2 regions of the Brevibacillus sp. genome follow, and region 1 is predicted to be linked to the other one. Evidence: riboswitches for the same ligand, from Rfam matches in the RefSeq annotation. Region 1 holds a riboswitch; the other holds the start of a gene.
What was found. A riboswitch is a leader RNA that binds a small molecule or an ion and turns the genes downstream of it on or off. The one in region 1 is predicted to bind cobalamin.

Region 1 (6,644 bases):
CGCGATCCTTTTGCGCTGCTCGATTTCGGGGAACGGCTCGGCATGTCTGCTCACCCATTGGCGCTTGAGCCGCACCGGGTCTGTCTCCGCGATGATTTTTAACAGCTTTCGTTCCAGAAAATCAAGGGAAGCCATCGGTCAAACTCCTCTTCGTCCAAAATCAGATGCTACCAGTTTATCATACATACTTCTGGCGTGAACGGAGAACAATGGTACAGGTAGTGAATCTAGTTGGAACCAGAGGAGGAATTGTGATGGCAAAACCGGATGATCGCTCTGACAACGCTGCCAAGCTGCAAGAAATGGCGCGAAATACAGAGGAAAATATCAACGAGGCGAATGACTATCTGGCTGCGCACGCAGGGGAGATTTCCGCCAAGGAACGTGCGGACATCGAGGCGAAGAACGAGCGTCGTGCAGAAAGTGCAGAGGGCTTCCGTTCGGAAATCGAGGATGAGACGTCCCAGTGAGCTGAAAATCATCTCGCATCGACACCTGCCACAAGAGTTGCGGCAGGTGTTTTTGGCATGGAGCGGGGAAAAGTGCAACAAAACATGAATTGTTTTGCGAAACATGGTAATCTGTAGAAGAACAAATTGAATCAAGAGGAGAAAGACTATGAAACGACCAGAAGACACACGCGTCGTTGTCGGCATGTCCGGCGGAGTCGACTCCTCCGTGACGGCTTACCTGCTCAAGCAACAGGGATATGACGTCATCGGCATCTTCATGAAAAACTGGGATGATACCGATGAATTCGGCCACTGCACGGCGGAAGAAGACTTCCAGGATGTCCGGCGCGTCTGTGAACAGATCGGCATTCCATATTACACCGTCAATTTTGAAAAAGAATACATGGATAAAGTATTCCAGTATTTTTTGGATGAATATAAACGCGGGCGCACTCCGAACCCGGACGTCATGTGCAACCGCGAAATCAAGTTTGGCGAACTGCTGGCAAAAGTGATGGACCTGGGAGCCGATTACATCGCGACAGGCCACTATGCGCAGGTGAAATTCATCGACGGGGAGTACAAGCTGATCCGAGGCGCGGACAACAACAAGGACCAGACGTATTTCCTCAACGTGCTCGGCCAGGAGCAGTTGTCCAAAACGATGTTTCCCATCGGACATTTGCCAAAGCCCGAGGTGCGCAAAATTGCCGAGGAAGCAGGGCTTTACACCGCAAAGAAAAAGGACAGCACAGGGATTTGCTTCATTGGCGAACGCAACTTCCGCGAGTTTTTGCAAAACTACTTGCCAGCCAAGCCCGGCAATATCGAGACTGTCGAGGGAACCGTGATCGGGCAGCACGATGGACTGATGTACTACACGCTCGGTCAGCGCCAAGGGCTTGGAATCGGCGGCGGACACGGCACGAGCGGTCAACCGTGGTTTGTCGTGGACAAGGATCTGGAACGCAACGCACTGATTGTCGGGGAAGGCTCCGATCATCCCCGCCTGTACTCAAGCAGTCTTTTGGCGACAGACGTGAGCTGGGTTAGCGCCAACAAGCCAACCGGATCGTTTGTCTGCACCGCGAAGTTCCGTTATCGTCAGCCGGATCAGCAAGTGACGGTACACGTGCAGGAAGGCAACACCGTAGAGGTCGTTTTCGCTCAACCGCAAAAAGCCGTTACTCCTGGACAGGCCGTCGTCTTCTACGATGGCGAAGTTTGTCTCGGCGGAGGAACGATCGACAAGGTGCGTTCGATAGATAAAGAGAATTAATATACGGGGGAAGCGCTTGGTGGATGCAACGAAAAAATCCAAAGTGATTATCGTTTCGTTTTTGGCGGGAGCACTCCTCTTGGGGTTTCTCGCTTACATGGGAATGTCGGCTACGAGCAGTGAGCACATGGCGACGATCCAGGCTGTCATCAAGGAAAAAGGCGGCGTGATTGAACCGGGCGGCGTGACCGCTGTTCCTGCCGATGAAAGCCCTTTTGCCAAAAGCGGAAAAGGCAATACGATTTACCGCATTGTGTACAAAAAGGACGGGGAAAGCCTGACAGCCTGGTACCGTTCCGAAAACCATTCCTCCATCATCAAAGAGCCGGAAGAGTGGATTCTTCCGAAATGAAGAATAACCTTGACTGGGAGAGTGAGGGCATTACATGACCCAATACGCTGGACTTCGTGAGTTGGCCCAATTGATTAGCAGATTGGAGCCGCAGCTTGCAGGGGCAACCTTGAGCATTTTGGCCCATGAAAACAAAGAGCAGATCGCGTCCTTGCTTCTGGAAGGGCTGGGCAGCGGCGTTTCCGTGCAAAACAGCTCTGGCGAATACGCCAACCATTTGGCGAATTTGCGCGTGGGCGCGAACAAATATACATTCGCCCAGGACTGGCGCGAGGTGTACATCAGTGAGATCAATTACTGCGCCTGTCGGATTCCGCCGGGCGGTCACGGTCTTTTGGTACACCATACCGACTATCCCGGGGTCATTTACGACGTATCCCGCAAACTGGCTGACCACGAAATCAATATTTCCAAGCTGAACGTGTCGCGCGAGCAAAAAGGGAAGAACGCCCTGCTTGTTTGCGTCACGGATGAAGAGATTACGCCAACAGTTGTAGCGGCGATTGAAGAGCTGCCGCAGATCAACAAGGTGTTGTCCCTCCAGTAAGCCGAAAAAGAGCAGAAATGCGTGCATGACCGCTCATATGTTTCGTATGGGCGGTTTTTTGCGTGCGTGGAGCGGTTGTTGGCCGGTTTTGGGAAAAGAAAAAGCTGCCCTGGTTAGCGGGCAGCGGTTTTGGAAGCGAAGCGGATCGCGTGGCTGATCAGGACGTGCAAGACAGAGGTGTGATTTTCGTCCGGGAATTGACGGAACGTGGCTTGTATCTGACCTGTGCCGAGAGCGGACAGCCTTTTTGCCATGGCCTCAGCTTTGACGTTGACGTGGAAGCGCCCGTCGTTCTCCAGTTCCCCGATCGTCAGGAGCGCTCTGACTTTCAGCTCGTCTGTAAGCCGTTCAGGCAAGCGCCGCTCTTCTTCGAGCAGGACGCTTTCGTTCCAGTGAATGGACGGGCTGCCGGCGATATAGCATTGGTACTCGTGCGGCCGCGTCAACAGGGCGTGCAGCACCAGCAAGCCGCCGAGAGAATGACCGAAGATCGTCTGGCGGGTACGATCGATAGGAAAATCTTTTTCGATAGCAGGCTTCACCGTTTTCTCGATAAACGAAAGAAACCTTTCGGCGCCGCCCATTTCCGGCCATTCTCCGCCGCGCGGATGAGCGGGCAGCTCGTCTTGCGGAACGACATGCGTGAAGTCGTAGTAGCGGGACGGATGGAAAGGCGCTTCCGTCGGATAGCCGATGCCGACGACGATGGCTGGTTGCACGCCTGTTTTTTCAGGAGCGCGGCATTGCAGGCGAATGGCTTCGGTCATCGTGCCGAAAACCGAGTTGGCGTCCAGCAAATAGATGACAGGAAAGCCTGTTGGCGGCGGGGCTGTGTCTGGCGTGCTCACAAATAGGTGGAACGTACGATCGTTGTATGTTATTTTTCTCGTTTGGGAACGGGGAATCGCTACTGCCTCGTAAGTCGTACTGTCCATCATGGGTCACTCTCCATTCGTCCGTAGGCGTTAACTTTTATGTACACGAAACTTATTATATGGACGAAAACCAGAGATTGGCAATAGAGAAATGAGAGAGATTATCACTACGAAAATTGAACATGCCAAGCTTGACTCCTACGATATATTGAGGTAAAGTAAGTTTTACCAACTACATATTGATGCGGACAGGTGTTTACCACGCTATATTTGGTAGACTTAATAGGGAAGTCGGTGAGATTCCGACGCGGTCCCGCCACTGTGATGAGAGAGTTCCATTTGCTTGTGATCGCCACTGATTGAGCCAATCGGGAAGGCCAAATGGAGCAATGACCCCAAGCCAGGAGACCTGCCTGACTGCAAGCACTGTGTAACCTACGGAAGATAGGGAAGTGTTCGAGCGCTCCATTCGTTTGTCATGCTGAATGGATACGATGGGAATCATCATGCGCATTCGACATTTTGGCGTCGAATGCGCTTTTACTTTGGCTAAAAAGTATACAATTGCAGTAAAGGATGAGGGACATGATAATCGCTTTTGATTCAAAAACAGGAAACGTGAGACGATTCGTAAACAAAATCGATCTGCCGCGCGTGGAAATCGATCCGGAGATGGTGCTAGACGAGCCGTTCATCCTGGTGACGTACACGACAGGCTTCGGGCAGGTGCCAGAGAAGGTGGACCGTTTCCTGAAGCGAAATCATGTCTATTTGCGCGGAGTGTCTGCCAGCGGCAATCGCAACTGGGGCACCAGCTTTGCCAAAAGCGCAGATACAATCGCGATCCAGTATGGCGTTCCGGTGATTTCCAAGTTTGAATTGTCCGGTACCGGCCGTGACGTGGAACAATTTACGAGTGGGGTGGCAGCAATTGCGGCACATTGAATTGAACAACCAACTAATGCAGCGTGGAAACGACGGGTTTTACCAATTGGAAAAAGACAGAGAGGCAGTCGCCGTCTTCATGGAGGAAGTGCAGGCGAAGACCATGACCTTCAACAGTGTCAAAGAGCGGATGGACTATTTGATCCAGCATGATTTTTATGAAAATGTGTATGAGGACTACACCGTTGAACAGGTCGACGAAGTTTTCCGACTGGCGCATGACACTGGTTTTCAATTCGCGTCGTACATGGCCATCTCCAAGTTTTACAAAGACTACGCTCTGAAAACGGACGACAAGTCCACGTATTTGGAACAGTACCCGGATCGGGTAGCGATTGTTGCTCTCTCGCTCGGCCGCGGAGACTTCGAGCTTGCGAAGCGCCTGACTGTTTCCATGATGGAACAGCGTCTCCAGCCGGCTACACCGACATTCCTCAATGCAGGGAAAAGCCGCCGCGGGGAAATGGTCTCCTGCTTCTTGCTGGAAATGGACGACTCCCTGAACTCGATCAACTACGTGCTCGGAACTTGCATGCAGCTCTCGAAAATCGGCGGCGGCGTAGCGGTCAATCTGTCCAAGCTTCGCGGGCGGGGAGAGCCGATCAAAGGCGTCGAGGGCGCAGCCAAAGGCGTCATGCCTGTACTCAAGCTTTTGGAAGATGCGTTTTCCTACGCCGATCAGATGGGACAGCGCAAAGGCTCCGGGGCAGCTTATTACAACATTTTTGGTTGGGACATCAACGAGTTTCTCGATTGCAAAAAGATCAACGCTGACGAAAAATCGCGGATCAAGACATTGTCGATCGGCCTGATTGTGCCGAATGTGTTTTACAAGCTGGCAGAGGAGAACAAGCCTCTGACCGTGTTCGCTCCTTACTCGGTCTACAAGGAATACGGCGTTCATCTGGATGATCTGGATCTCGATCAGATGTACGACGAGCTGGTCGCAAACGAGCGCATCAAGAAAAAGATCGTCATGAGCGCCCGCGAGATGCTTACCAAGATCGCGATGATCCAGATGGAATCGGGCTATCCGTACATCATGAACAAGACGAATGCGAACAAAAACCACGCGCTCAAAGATATTGGAGCGGTCAAAATGTCCAACCTGTGCACGGAAATTTTCCAGTTGCAGGAGACTACCACGATCACGAATTACGGCGAGGAAGACATTATCCGCCGCGACATCAGTTGCAATCTGGCTTCCCTGAACATCGTCAACGTGATGGAGCACAAAAAAATCCGTGAATCCGTGCGCGAAGGCATCGAAGCGATTACGTCCGTCAGCGATGTAACCCGTGTGGAAAATGCGCCGGGCGTGCAAAAAGCGAACCGCGAGCTGCATTCTGTCGGATTGGGTGCGATGAACCTCAACGGCTACCTCGCGAAAAACAAAATCGCGTATGAGAGTGAAGAAGCAAAAGATTTTGCCCGCACGTTCTTCATGATGATGAACTTTTACTCGCTGGAGATGAGCGCCGAGATTGCCAAGGCAAAAGGGGAAACCTTCATGGGCTTTGAGCAGTCGGAGTACGCCAAGGGCACTTATTTTGACAAATATCTCGCAACCGATTACCGTCCGCGTACGGAAAAAGGCAAGCAGCTGTTCGAGGGCGTGCACATTCCGACGCCAGAGGACTGGGCTTCTCTCAAGCAAAAAGTGCAGGAGAACGGGCTGTATCACGCCTATCGTCTGGCGATTGCTCCGACACAGAGCATTTCCTACATTCAGAATGCGACATCGAGCGTAATGCCGATCGTGGAGCATATCGAGACGAGAACGTATGCGAACTCGACCACGTATTACCCGATGCCGTACTTGACGCAAGAGAACTATTTTTACTACAAGTCTGCCTATGTGATCGACCAGTTCAAAGTCATCGATCTGATTGCCGAAATCCAGGAGCATGTGGATCAAGGGATTTCTACCGTGCTGCACGTCAACAGCAACATCTCGACAAGAGAGCTGGCTCGCTACTATATTTACGCGGCGAAAAAAGGCTTGAAGTCGCTCTACTACACGCGCACCAAGCATCTGACGGTAGAAGAGTGCATTAGCTGCGCCGTTTAACAACAGATGTAGGTCATTGGAACAAGTTGATAGAGAAGAGGAACGCCTTATGAAAGCAGTCAATTGGAACAGGCCGGACGACGATTTTACGATGACGTTTTGGAATCAGAACATCATGCAGTT
Region 2 (6,644 bases), on a different contig from region 1:
CAAGCTCGCGCAAAAGATTTCGCGTCTGATAGCGGTCGAGATACGCCGTAGGCTCATCCAAAAGCAACAGCTCCGGTTCCAGCACCATGACCCCGGCCAAAGCCAGTCGACGCTTTTGCCCCAGGCTCAGGTGATGAATCGGCACGTCAGCAAGCTCAGTCATCCCGAACGCCTGAAGAATCGCCTGTACCTTTTGGCGAATCACGTCCGCCGGCAGGTTCCGGTTGCACAGCCCGTAGGATACATCCTCCGCTACGGTACTGGCGATCAGTTGGTGCTCCGGGTCCTGGAAGACAAGACCGACTTTTTGCGTCATCTCCTGCAAGGCAGCGCGTTTGTAGCTGAGCGGCGTCCCTTTCCAGCTCACTTGCCCTTGCTGCGGCTGGATGATCCCGTTCCCGTGCAAAAACAAAGTAGATTTGCCGCAACCGTTTCGTCCGAGCAGCGCGCATTTTTTCCCTTCTGGAATGCCCAGGGACAGTCCGCGCAGCACAGGGCCGCGGCCACCCGGATAGGCGTAGTGCACGTCAGCAAATTCCAACAGCCATGATGTCAAAGCATTATCCCCCTGTCCACCACTCCAGCAAAATCAGCAGAACACAGCCTGCTATCGACTCCCATTCATATCGTCTGGAGCGGGAATGACTATGCAAAGAAAGCACCTGCAAGCTTTCCCCGAAGCCTCTGGCTGCCATCCCTTTGTACAACGCATCGTATTTGCGCATCGCCCTGACGAACAGCTGGGCAGCCAGACCGCCGATGTCGCGCATCGTCGCGCGAAATCCCCGGTGCCCGCCACGCGAGCGCTGAGCAATCCACAACTGATGGGAGACGCCGAGCAACACGAAAATAAAGCGGTACATAATCATCAGCAAATCCGTAACGATGACCGGAAGCCGCAGCTTGCGCAACACCTGCAAAATCTCGGCAAACGGCACCGTAAACAAAATAAAGGAAAAGCAGGCAAGGCTGGCCATCGTTCGCCAAAACAGCACCCACACCTTGCTGATGGCGCTCGCTGGAACGTAAATCAAATAAGGGCCGACATGCCACGCCACTGCCATCTGAGTCACAGGAGCTGTCTCCGCCCTTGTCGCTTCCAACAGAAGTGCAGGCAAACCCAAAACAAAGAACGAGAGAGACAAAAGAAGAAATCCGAAATAGAAACGGACGGGAATACGGGCATATCCGATCACCCATACTCCCATCCAAATGCAAATCGCCATTTGCAACCACTCATGTCCTGTCAAAACGAGCAAAATCAACGCGCTCGCAAACAGAAGCTTGTGTTCCGGCGGCAAAAATCTCAGACGGTTTTGATACGAAAGAGAGTCAAGCTGCTGCCAGTTCATTTTTTGTTTTTATCCAGCCGACCTTTGTACAAGCCCATCGCATAGCCGACAATGCCCGCTCCCAATGCCGCTTGCACGGCAAACAGCAAGCTCTCCGTCTCGCCTCCTGGCGGTTCAAGCAGCGGCTGGAACCACGGCTCGTACGCAGGGGCAATCTCCTTGATCGCTTCCTCTGCCGCTCCGTCCGCTCCGCCGAACTCCGAGTCCTGCACCAAAAGCAACGGCACGATCGCAAGCACGACGACACCCAGGAGCAGCAGCCAGTTCATTCCTTTTTTCACAGCGATTCCTCCCGTTTCAGCAAGCGCAGCTCCGCCAGCTCTTTTGCATTGTAAGATTGAAGCCAGTTCCAGACGAGCACGGTCAGAAGCCCCTCGCTGATCGCCAACGTAATTTGTGTGATGGCAAAAATGCCAGCGAACTTGGCGAAAGAAGCCAATACCCCGCCAGACTCAGCCGGAAAAGCCAGCGCCAACTGAACAGATGTCACTACATAAGTCGCCAGGTCAGCAAGAGCTGCCGCAGCGAAGACAGCCAAACGTTGTCCTCCGTTGGCACGGACAATCAGGCGGTACACCCCGTAAGCCACCATCGGCCCGACAACCGCCATCGAAACGGCGTTGGCGCCAAGCGTGGTCAATCCGCCATGCGCCAACAGCAAGGCTTGGAACAACAGCACCAGACTGCCCAGCACAGACATCACCCACGGGCCGAACATGATCGCCCCAAGTCCTGTTCCGGTAGGATGGGAGCTGCTTCCCGTCACCGAAGGAATTTTCAAAGCAGACAGCACGAAAGCAAAGGCACCTGATACGCCAATAAGCAGCTTCATTTGCGGGTGTTCTTTGACGATTTTGTTTAACGAACGAATGCCAAGAATGAAGAACGGAATAAATACTACCCACCAGAACAACGCCCACGACAGCGGCAAATACCCTTCCATAATGTGCATCGCGTAAGAAGTTTGCGGTTCATTTACGAGAAAATAAAGAACAAAGCCCGCAATCAATAAACAGGTCGAGACAAAGCGTGATCGATTCAAGGCAACTTCTCCTCCTTTGCTGTTCTTTTTACCGTTTTTTCCAATCAAAAAAGCCCCATCCGATAGCAGACGAGGTATGCGCACAAAACAATAGACATGAACTTCTGTCCAATTGCTCCGTATTCACCGCTCCTTTCCGCGAAGGTCTCCAGGGTGTGGCAAGTAGGTAGGTCTCCTGGCTTTCAGATCGATGCGCTCTTTGTCCTTCCCCATATGAATATGAGTGGAACTTCATCAAAGAGAACTCCCTGATTACAGTGGCGGGACCGCTCGGGACTTTCACCCGATTCCCTGTTACCCTTCGTGCTTATGCACACAAAGGCACCTATTGCCGACAATATCCAATTGTTTGACAGTTCTTGCTTGTCCTACATTATTATACTCAATCGCCCAATCCAGCGTAAAGCTTATTATCAAAAGGCTCCTGCAACCGATGACCTTTTGGCGAATGTCATTGACTGCACGAGCCTTGTTTTTGGTTCTACGTTTTTGATTCTACGCTTTCGCGTCCACGCCAACCGCTTCGCTGATGTGGGAAAAGCCGTCCCGCTGCATCAGCTTGAGCAATTGCTTGTTGATCTGCTTCGAAATGCCAGGCCCTTGATAAATCATGCCAGTATAAACCTGAACCAGGCTGGCGCCCGCGCGTATTTTCTGATAGGCGTCTTCTCCGGTAAAAATGCCTCCGACACCGATAATCGGCACTTTGCCTCCGACTTCCTGATAAATCTCTTTCACCCACGCTGTCGATCGCTCTGTCAGCGGCTTTCCGCTCAAACCGCCCGCTTCCTCGGCGTACCGATGCCCTTGAACAGCTTCCCGCGACAGTGTCGTATTGGTGGCAATAATCCCGGAAATGCCTTCCGCCACAGCCCCTTGCACGACATCGCGCATATGCTCGTCAGACATGTCTGGAGCTACTTTGAGCAAAATCGGTTTTTTCTGAATGCCGCGCGCTTCCAGCTCAGCCGCTTTCTCGCGTATCGCCCGCACCAGCTGGCGCATGCTTTCTGTCTCCTGCAAGTCGCGCAAATTCGGCGTGTTCGGCGAGCTGATGTTAATGACGAAATAATGGCCGTACGCATAGAGCATGTCCAGACACTTGATATAGTCAGAAGCCGCTTCCTCATTAGGAGTGACTTTGTTTTTGCCAATATTGATCCCGATCGGAACATCGGAATAAGCGTAATCTACCAGATGCTGCGAAGCCAAATACGCACCGTGGTTGTTGAAGCCCATTCGGTTGATCACTGCTTCGTGTTCAGGCAAACGGAACAAGCGGGGCCTCGGATTGCCAGGCTGTCCCTGCGGCGTCAAAGTCCCGATTTCCACAAAGCCGAACCCGAGCGCACCGAGCGCATGATATACTTCGGCATTTTTGTCAAAACCGGCGGCGAGTCCTACCGGATTGGGAAAAGTCATTCCCCACAGCTTTGTCGCCAGACGCTCGTCCTTCAACTGGAACATCATTCTGAGCAAGCTTTTTCCCGGAGCAGAATCTTCCATCAGCTTCAAGGCACCAACCGTTTTTTCATGAATCTCTTCCGTATCCATCTGGAACAGATATTTTCTTATGAGCTTATACATCCCGGCTGCACTCCTTACTCCATTTTTACCTCATTGTAGAATACCACACTTTGTTTCTCGTGGGCTAACCTTTATACGCGATACATATTTCCAGTCGAGCAGACAAACTATAACAAAACCAGCGATTTAAAAGGGGACGTATGTTTCATGAAAGCAGACGGAAAAATCGGGATTGGCCAAGCGATCATGGTCATGATGCTCTCAATCGGAATAACCAACCATGTTACCCTTATTCCTCTGCTGCTCAGCAAAGCTGGGCGCGATGCCTGGCTGAGCGTCATTATTGGCGCCATCCCCTTTGCCGTTTGGGCATACGCCCTGTTTTTCATCAATAGACGGATCAGACAGATGTCGCTGTCCCAGTGGCTTCTTTTGCGATCAGGAAAAACCGTCCGGCATCTACTCCTCGCCCCGATCATCCTTTGCCTGTACTTGATGGCCCTCGTCAATTTAATCGATACGCAAACATGGACTACCGTCAACTATTTGCCGCAGACACCGGAATGGGTGACAGCGCTTGCCCTGATCATTTTGTGCGTGTTCGCCTCTTACGGCGGCATAGCTTCTGTCGGCATTACTTCCGGCATCCTGCTGCCTGCCGTTTCGTTATTGGGCATGTTCGTCGCGTTTGGCAACATTCCCAAAAAAGATTATACCCAGCTTTTGCCGCTGTTCCAGAACGGGCTTATGCCCACCCTGCACGCCATGGTGTTTGTAGGAGGAGGATTTACCGAGCTGTTCCTGTTGCTTTTGCTGCAACACCACATTCGCAAACCGCTTCGCGCCGTCCACTATATCATCATGATCGCGATCGTCCTGGTACTGACCCTCAGTCCGCTTACAGGAGCCATCGCCGAGTTCGGGCCTGTGGAATCGACGCGCCAGCGGTTTCCCGCCTTTGAGCAATGGCGGCTTTTGACGATCGGCAAAGACATCGAGAACATGGAGTTTTTCTCGATTTTCCAGTGGCTGTCCGGGTCGTTTATCCGCATTACGCTTTGCTTGCTGCTGCTCGGGGAGCTGCTCGTCCTGCGCACGAAAAAGCAAAGAAAATACGTCATGTTCGTCCTTGGCGCCAGCATGATCGCCCTGACCAGTCTTCCTTACAGCGACATGCAATTCGTGACGTTTCTCTCGAAGATTTACTATCCTTTTTACTTGCTGGTTATGGTAGTCGTCACACTCATCTTGTTCCTGCTGTCGCTGCGAAAACCAACCAGATTGGAGGATGTGAGCCATGACCCTTGAAGAGGAGCTGCGTGATAGATTTGCGCATTGTGCTGATGTCGTCTTCCTGCGGGCTGTCACCCCGAACGATCAGTCTGTGCTCATGCTGTACTGCGAAGGTTTGGCGGACGTACGGCATTTGCAGGAGACGGCTTTGCCTCAATTGGAGCACTGCGTAAATTCTGGCGATCTGCGCTCGCTTCCGCTCGTCCCTTTGTTCACCAATCCGGAGCTGTGGACTGAACGGCTCTTCGCGGGAGACTTGCTGATTTTTTTGGGGGATTCGCCGCCTTTTTCCTGGGACATTTCCAATCGGCCGCAACGGGGTACAGAAGAAGCCAACACGGAAATTTCCATCAAAGGCCCGCGAGACGGCTTCGTGGAGGATTTGTCGACCAATGTGGCCCTCATCCGCAAACGCATGCGAACGATCACACTCGCTTATGAGCCTTTTATTCTCGGCACCCGTTCCCGCAGCCGGATTGCCCTGTTGTATTTGACAGACACGGTCCCTCCCGACCTGCTTGAGATGATTCGCGATCGGCTGATTGCCTGCGAAAACAAAAAAATAATCAACAGTGCGCTGCTGGAAAAAATGCTGAGCGACAATCGCAATTCGTTGTTCCCGCTAGTCGACTATACAGGGCGTCCCGACTTTGCGATTTATTTGTTGCTGCAAGGAAAAGCGGTCATCATGGTGGACGGCTCTCCGCTCGCCCTGATCGCTCCCGTGTCGCTATTGGAGCTGATCAAGTCTCCGGAGGACGATCAGTATCCGATCACGTACGTCTGGCTGGAGCGCATGCTGCGTCTCGGCGGTTTTTGGATTGCCGCTTTTCTGCCCGGGTTCTGGATTGCCTTGTCTGCCTACAATGTCGAGCAGTTTCCGTTCCAGCTGCTCGCCACGATTACCCAAGGACGCAAAGGCTTGCCCTTTTCCGCCCCGATGGAGCTTTTCGTGATTTTGTTCATTTTTGAGTTTCTGCGGGAAGCGGGAGCACGTCTGCCGAAAAACGTCGGGCAAACGCTGGCGCTTGTCGGCGCGTTGATCATCGGAGACGCCTCCATTCGCGCCGGGTTGACTTCGCCCTCGATGCTGTTCGTAGGCTCGCTGACAGTCGTCGCTTCGTTCACTCTCGTCAACCAGGCGCTGAGCGGTGCTGTCACGGTCACCCGTTTTCTTGTCTTCCTCCTGTCGTCTACGATCGGCATGTACGGATTCGTCATCGGAATGATTGCCATCATTTACTACTTGTCCACTTTGACCTCGTTTGGCCGTCCCTACGTGTTGATGGGCTCGTCCAACGTGTTGTCCAATCTGTATCTGGTTCTGTTCCAGCCGCTGGTTTACTTTTTCCGCAAAAAGCCTGAAAAGGACGGGAACACCAAATGAAATACGCCCGCATCGCTTGCGCTTTGCTGCTGCTTGCCACAAC

Region 2: another riboswitch for cobalamin. It lies ahead of DEP07_RS14240 (energy-coupling factor ABC transporter permease); the one in region 1 lies ahead of nrdI (class Ib ribonucleoside-diphosphate reductase assembly flavoprotein NrdI).

Annotation. Positions count from the first base shown of each region.
Region 1 is NZ_DOTK01000060.1:18,846-25,489, forward strand. It holds gene DEP07_RS18380 (hypothetical protein) at 1-135, opposite strand, end outside; gene tlp (small acid-soluble spore protein Tlp) at 255-470, shown strand; gene mnmA (tRNA 2-thiouridine(34) synthase MnmA) at 619-1,731, shown strand; gene DEP07_RS18395 (hypothetical protein) at 1,751-2,083, shown strand; gene DEP07_RS18400 (ACT domain-containing protein) at 2,118-2,630, shown strand; gene DEP07_RS18405 (alpha/beta hydrolase) at 2,744-3,565, opposite strand; cobalamin riboswitch at 3,739-3,936, shown strand; gene nrdI (class Ib ribonucleoside-diphosphate reductase assembly flavoprotein NrdI) at 4,091-4,450, shown strand; gene nrdE (class 1b ribonucleoside-diphosphate reductase subunit alpha) at 4,437-6,521, shown strand; gene nrdF (class 1b ribonucleoside-diphosphate reductase subunit beta) at 6,571-6,644, shown strand, end outside.
Region 2 is NZ_DOTK01000045.1:187,736-194,379, forward strand. It holds gene DEP07_RS14225 (energy-coupling factor ABC transporter ATP-binding protein) at 1-556, opposite strand, end outside; gene cbiQ (cobalt ECF transporter T component CbiQ) at 561-1,352, opposite strand; gene DEP07_RS14235 (energy-coupling factor ABC transporter substrate-binding protein) at 1,349-1,633, opposite strand; gene DEP07_RS14240 (energy-coupling factor ABC transporter permease) at 1,630-2,394, opposite strand; cobalamin riboswitch at 2,543-2,738, opposite strand; gene DEP07_RS14245 (quinone-dependent dihydroorotate dehydrogenase) at 2,890-3,981, opposite strand; gene DEP07_RS14250 (GerAB/ArcD/ProY family transporter) at 4,129-5,229, shown strand; gene DEP07_RS14255 (spore germination protein) at 5,219-6,601, shown strand; gene DEP07_RS14260 (Ger(x)C family spore germination protein) at 6,598-6,644, shown strand, end outside.